One region of the Clostridium chromiireducens genome, then DNA from elsewhere that is predicted to be linked to it. Evidence: a T-box and tRNA genes for the amino acid it is inferred to sense, from the RefSeq annotation. Region 1 holds a T-box; the other holds one or more tRNA genes.
The links. The T-box of region 1 lies ahead of alaS (alanine--tRNA ligase). A T-box ahead of a tRNA ligase gene usually reads a tRNA of that ligase, here a tRNA-Ala.
Positions count from the first base shown of each region.

Region 2: it has a tRNA-Ala gene. The T-box ahead of alaS (alanine--tRNA ligase) is inferred to sense a tRNA for this amino acid. The anticodon was not compared.

Region 1 covers NZ_QXDJ01000002.1:492,711-496,140, reverse strand. Annotated here, with positions in the region: gene alaS (alanine--tRNA ligase) at 1-2,168, opposite strand, end outside; T-box leader at 2,249-2,427, opposite strand; gene D2A34_RS07545 (AI-2E family transporter) at 2,484-3,430, opposite strand, start outside.
Region 2 covers NZ_QXDJ01000001.1:1,319,364-1,322,793, reverse strand. Annotated here, with positions in the region: partial or broken rRNA gene D2A34_RS05300 (23S ribosomal RNA) at 1-1,078, shown strand, start outside; rRNA gene rrf (5S ribosomal RNA) at 1,204-1,320, shown strand; tRNA gene D2A34_RS05290 (tRNA-Ile) at 1,364-1,440, shown strand; tRNA gene D2A34_RS05285 (tRNA-Ala) at 1,442-1,517, shown strand; gene D2A34_RS05280 (hypothetical protein) at 1,798-2,235, shown strand; gene D2A34_RS05275 (VanZ family protein) at 2,384-2,848, shown strand; gene wsfD (glycan biosynthesis hexose transferase WsfD) at 3,089-3,430, opposite strand, start outside.

The DNA.
Region 1 (3,430 bases):
AGTTTACTTGAAACTTCTTTTAATAAATCTTTTTTCTCATTTACAAACTTATATGCTTCTTTTCCTATTACAGCTTCTATTCTTCTAGTTCCTGCTGCAATACCGCTTTCTGATAATATTTTAAACAACCCTATTTTTCCTGTGTTATCTATATGAGTTCCACCACATAATTCTTTTGAATATTCTCCTGCACCTACAACTCTAACCTTATCAGCATATTTATCGTCAAATATACCTATTGCACCACTATTCTTTGCTTCTTGAAGATCCATAATTTCTGTTACAACTGGTGTTACACTTGTTATTGCTTCGTTAACTAACTCTTCAACTTTTCTAATTTCATCTTCTGTCATTGCTTCAAAGTGAGAGAAGTCAAATCTAAGTCTATCATTAGTTACAAGTGATCCAGCTTGATGAACATGAGAACCAAGAACTTTAACTAGTGCTCTATCTAATAGATGCGTTGCAGTATGATTTTTCTTAATATCTTCACGTCTAGCTTTATCTACTTCTATAGTTACTTTATCTCCTACTTTAAGTTCCCCTGATAAAACTTCAACAAAATGAACTATCTTACCACCAATATTCTTCTTTGTATCAAGAACATTAGCTTTAAAGCTGTCATTGTATATTGTACCTTTATCTCCTATTTGACCACCCATTTCAGCATATAGAGGAGTAACATCTGTAACAATTATAGCGCTATTTCCTTCAGTTATTGTATCAGTAAAGTCTTCACCTTCAATTAAAACTTTAACTTCAGCATCTAATATATCATTATCATATCCATCGAATGTAGTTTCAACATCTGCTGGTATATTATCTAAAGTTCCAACATCAGCTCCCATATAATTAGAAGTTTTTCTTGCACTTCTAGCTCTTTCTCTTTGGATTTTCATTTCTTCATTAAAAGCATCTTCATCTAAAGATAAATCTTCATCTTCTAAAATTTCCTTTGTTAATTCCATAGGGAATCCAAAAGTATCATATAATTTAAATCCATCTGCACCACTAAGTACTTTTTCATTGTTTTCTTTTAATTCGCTTATAAATCCATTTAATATTTCAGTTCCTGAATCTAAAGTTTCTCTAAATTTATCTTCTTCAATTTTGATTACTTTCTTGATGTATTCTTTTTTATCACTTAATTCTGGATATGCTTCACTTGAATCTCTTATAACAGTTTCACATAGGTTACATAAGAAAGCTTCTTTAATCCCTAATGTCTTTCCATGTCTTGCTGCTCTTCTAAGAAGTCTTCTTAATACATATCCTCTTCCTTCATTAGATGGCATAACATCATCTGAAATCATGAAAGTTATAGATCTTATATGGTCAGTTATTAATCTTAAAGAAATATCTGTCTTTTGATTTTCGCCATATTTAACATTTGCTAAACCTGCAACTTCATTTAATATATTTTCTAAAGTATCTATTTCAAATATACTATTTTTCCCTTGCATTATTACTGCAAGTCTCTCAAGTCCCATTCCTGTATCTATATTAGTATTTGCAAGTTTCTCATAGTTACCTTTTCCATCTCCATCAAATTGAGTGAACACAAGATTCCAAAACTCTATAATCTTATCTTCATCAGCTAATTTAACGAATTCATCTGAATTAGTTGGAATTTCATTTGATCTATTAAAATGAATTTCTGTACAAGGTCCGCAAGGTCCAGCTCCATGTTCCCAGAAATTATCTTCTTTACCTAATCTAAAAATATGTGTTTTATCAACATCTGTTAAAGTAGTCCAATATTCATATGCTTCATCATCATCTAAGTATATTGTCACATATAATTTTTCTTTTGGAAGCTCTAAAACTTCTGTGATGAATTCCCATGCCCATGGAATTATTTCTTTCTTAAAATAATCTGCAAAAGAGAAATTTCCTAGCATTTCGAAAAACGTACCATGTCTGCTTGTAATACCTACATTTTCAATATCACCTGTTCTAATACATTTTTGACAAGTTGTGATTCTCTTTTTTGGCGGCTCTTGTAACCCTGTAAAATAAGGCTTCAATGGTGCCATTCCAGCGTTTATTAATAATAAACTCTTATCATTCTTTGGAACCAAAGAAAAACTATCTAATCTCAAATGGTCTTTACTTTCAAAAAATTTCAAATATGCTTCTCTTAAATCATTAGTCTTCGTTATCTTCATTTTTTATTCCTCCACGTATTATTTATGTATTTTAAATTATATTCTATTTTTTACCAAACACAAAAAAGCTCTCCCCTAGAAATAGGGACGAAAGCTTAAATTCCGCGGTACCACCCTAATTGCGTACGAATTTCATACACCACTTAGTAATCAATAAGCTCCTAGGCAGCTTCAAGATATACAGCCATAAAGTTTTCACCAACCACTTTTTCTCTAAAATAGCTATAATAAATCTACTCATCCTATTCATTGCTTAATATTTTATTATTTCACCAAAATTATATTTCATATAGATAATTCTGTCAATATTATCGATTAAAATAGGTAGTAATTAATATCGTCATATAAAACTTTTATTGTAACAGCTATAGGAACTACTAAAACCATTCCTATGAAGCCGCCAAATTTATCACCTATTAATAGCAATATTATTATCATAAAAGGATGCATATTAGTACTATCACCAGTCATCTTGGGAGATAGTATATCCCCTTCCAGCTGTTGAATTATGAACATTCCAAGAGTTACCCAAAGGGCCTTTATAGGTGAATCTAAAAGCGCAACTATTATTGCTGGTATTGCACCGAATATTGGGCCAAAATACGGGATAATATTTAATATTGCATTTAAAATTGAAATCCATAACGGAAACTTGACCTTCAACATTAGTAAGATTACAAACGTCAATGCTCCAATCAATCCTGAAAGCAAAAGTTGACTTGATATATATTTAGTTAATACTCTATCTATATCACTTAAAATTTTTTTTGTTAATCCTCGTTTTTGAGTTGGCAATAATAATAATATTTTGTTGTATATCTTATTTCCATCACATAAAAAATAGTAAACCATAATGGGTATTATTGAAAGTGATAATAAATTATTACCTAAGCTCATTAATCTATCTACAGCATTTTCCGAAAAATTAATCCAAATAGAATTTGCTTCTTCTAATACTTCGTTGTATAACACATTTGTAGTTATATTATTATTTAAGCTGAATTTCCCAAATGCTTCTTTCAAGAAATCGCTCACATTCTCAAAAACATTACTTATGTTAGCAATCTCATTAAATAATGTTGGTACAATTACTATAACACAGGTTGCAACTATTCCTATTATAATTAAAATCACTAATATTGATGCTGATTTTCTGCTCACTTTTAACCTAGTTTCAAATAAGTCTCTTATAGGACTTAACGTATATGCTAAAATAAAAGATAATATAATAATATTTATTGTTGTTCTTATTGGGTCACTGT
Region 2 (3,430 bases), on a different contig from region 1:
GCTGACGCCTGCCCGGTGCTGGAAGGTTAAGGGGAACACTTAGTGGTAACGCGAAGGTGTGAACTTAAGCCCCAGTAAACGGCGGCCGTAACTATAACGGTCCTAAGGTAGCGAAATTCCTTGTCAGGTAAGTTCTGACCCGCACGAATGGCGTAATGACTTGTGCACTGTCTCAACTGCAAATCCGGCGAAGTTGTAGTGCGAGTGAAGATGCTCGCTACCCGCGATTGGACGGAAAGACCCCGTAGAGCTTTACTGTAGCTTAGCATTGAATTTCGGTATTGTCTGTACAGGATAGGTGGGAGACTGGGAAACTAGGGCGTCAGCCTTAGTGGAGTCGTTGTTGGGATACCACCCTGATAGTATTGAAGTTCTAACTGGATGCCATGAAACTGGTGACAGGACATTGTTAGGTGGGCAGTTTGACTGGGGCGGTCGCCTCCTAAAATGTAACGGAGGCGCCCAAAGGTTCCCTCAGAACGGTCGGAAATCGTTCGAAGAGTGCAAAGGCAGAAGGGAGCCTGACTGCGACACCTACAAGTGGAGCAGGGACGAAAGTCGGGCTTAGTGATCCGGTGGTACCTCGTGGGAGGGCCATCGCTCAACGGATAAAAGCTACCTCGGGGATAACAGGCTGATCTCCCCCAAGAGTTCACATCGACGGGGAGGTTTGGCACCTCGATGTCGGCTCGTCGCATCCTGGGGCTGAAGTAGGTCCCAAGGGTTGGGCTGTTCGCCCATTAAAGCGGCACGCGAGCTGGGTTCAGAACGTCGTGAGACAGTTCGGTCCCTATCCGTCGCGGGCGTAGGAAATTTGAGAGGAGCTGTCCTTAGTACGAGAGGACCGGGATGGACTGACCTATGGTGTACCAGTTGTTTCGCCAGAAGCATAGCTGGGTAGCTAAGTCGGGAAGGGATAAACGCTGAAAGCATCTAAGTGTGAAGCCCACCTCAAGATTAGATTTCCCATAGCGTAAGCTAGTAAGACCCCTTGAAGACTACAAGGTTGATAGGTCAGAGGTGTAAGTATGGTAACATATTTAGCTGACTGATACTAATAGGTCGAGGGCTTGACCAATAAATAATCAAGTTGTAATACATTAAAGAAACTATGTGCAATTTTGAAAGAACAAGGAATACAAATCACTTTAGTGATTTGCATAAGTTCATTCAACCAAATCATAGATTTGGGAATTCACTTAATCTCGTGATGATGGCATAGAGGTAACACTCCTTCCCATTCCGAACAGGAAAGTTAAGGTCTATAGCGCCGATGGTACTGCACGGGCGACTGTGTGGCAGAGTAGGACGTTGCGAGGTATTCTTGTAGAATACAAGATTTAAGTTAATATTTTAACTTAACGGATCTTTAGCTCAGTTGGTTAGAGCAACCGGCTCATAACCGGTAGGTCTAGGGTTCGAGTCCCTGAAGGTCCACCATGGGGGTATAGCTCAGTTGGGAGAGCACCTGCCTTGCACGCAGGGGGTCAAGAGTTCGAATCTCTTTATCTCCACCAAAAAAAGTCATGAATTATATAATTCATGACTTTTTTGTTATGCAAACAAGTAAGAAGATAAATTCTATCGATATTTCGGATAATATAATTGATATTAATATTATAAAATTAAGCAAAAATAGTAGAACTATTAGGTAAAATGAATTAAAAATACTAATTATTAAAGTGTACAATTAAAAGAATATAATATATAATTTATATGTAAAATATATGCAAAAATGTATTTAGACATACAATGTATTAGATGGAGAAAAGATTATTAATGTGAGAGGGGAGAATTATGGTACGAACTATTGTCTGCAAAAAAGATGGATGTAGTGGTAATGAATTTAATATAGTAACAGAAGATGATAGATTAAAATTAACATGCAAAGATTGTGGAAGTACTTATTATTATGACGTGAGCTGTTATGAGTTTATGATGTTGTCGAATTGTGAGCAATGTAATAATGATACGTTCAAAGTATTTAATAACTTAGAAAAACAAGGTATATATGCGAAGTGTACTAAGTGTGGTTCTCCGCCAGAAAAAGTATTTGTTGATGATGAAGGTATACAAGTAACGTATGAGTCAAAGTTGTTGCAAGATATAAAACAGTTTATGTATCAGATTGATCAAAGGATATGCAATCTTGAGATGAAGATCGATGGATTGGAAAAAGGACAAGAATTATTAGAAGAATCTCTTGCATATATAAATAGGTACATGTCAGAATGAACTCATTATATAGAATTACTATTACTTATTTTTAAGGATTTTGCCTATGTTGATTTAACAGAAATAAAATGTAAGTTAGTATATAATGATGAGAAGAGATAATTATTATATATGCCATTATTATGATTTATTTAGAAGAGGATAGAAGATGAGAAACAAAAGAAAGATAGCAATTAACTGGATATTATTAATTATATGGATGGGCGTAATATTTATTATGTCGAATCAGCCCGCTCAAATATCGGATTCTCAGAGTATAGGAGTGATAAAATTACTTTCTAGTATAGGAATTGATATTAATGGAGTTTTTGGGCAGCTCGCTAATTTTGTTGTCAGAAAATGTGCACATTTTATTGAGTATATGATTCTATCGCTACTAACGTTTAATGTATTAAATTTATACGTTAATACTAAGAGGGTTGTTATTATAACAATAATAATAGTATTCATTTATGCTTGCACTGATGAAATACATCAGTTATTTATAGTAGGAAGAGAAGGAGCTATTAGAGACGTCATAATAGATACTTTAGGTGGGATTACTCTCATAATAATTAAATTATTAATAGATAGTTTAGCCAATATTAGACAAGTTAAAAAAGATAAGGTATAAAGTATATAATTTATTATTTAATTGAACTGCAAGATTATTAATAAATTATATTAAGCTTTATTACAATAGGAGTTTATAGTCGAAGCATATCATGAATCTTGAAACATGAATGATATGCTTCGACTATAACTCCTATTTTAAATTTATTGTGAAAGTAGCAACGGACTTATTGTTGTAGGTACATATATTAATTATTAGAGATTTTGAAATAAAGAGGCGCTGTTTATTCGTTGAGCAAAATTATTTTTGCAGTCTAAACTTGACTGTGTCTATTATTTTGAAGAAAATATATATACAAATGAGAAAAATCAGGCCGTCAAAAATTGAATTAAAAAGAAATAACTGTTTAGCGGTATCAGCTCTACCATTACCTATAAACGGCATAGGAAATTGAGCAATGCTAATTAGAATAATAGTCCAAAGTAGGAATATTTTATTTTTTGTTTCTAAATTAGATTTATTTTTTATATACTTATAAAAAGAGAATAATATTACAGATAAATAAATCAAAATTATAAATAGCAGACTTCTAGGAAAGAAGTTCTCCCTGATGTATGACCATAAAGTAAACTTATGGAATTC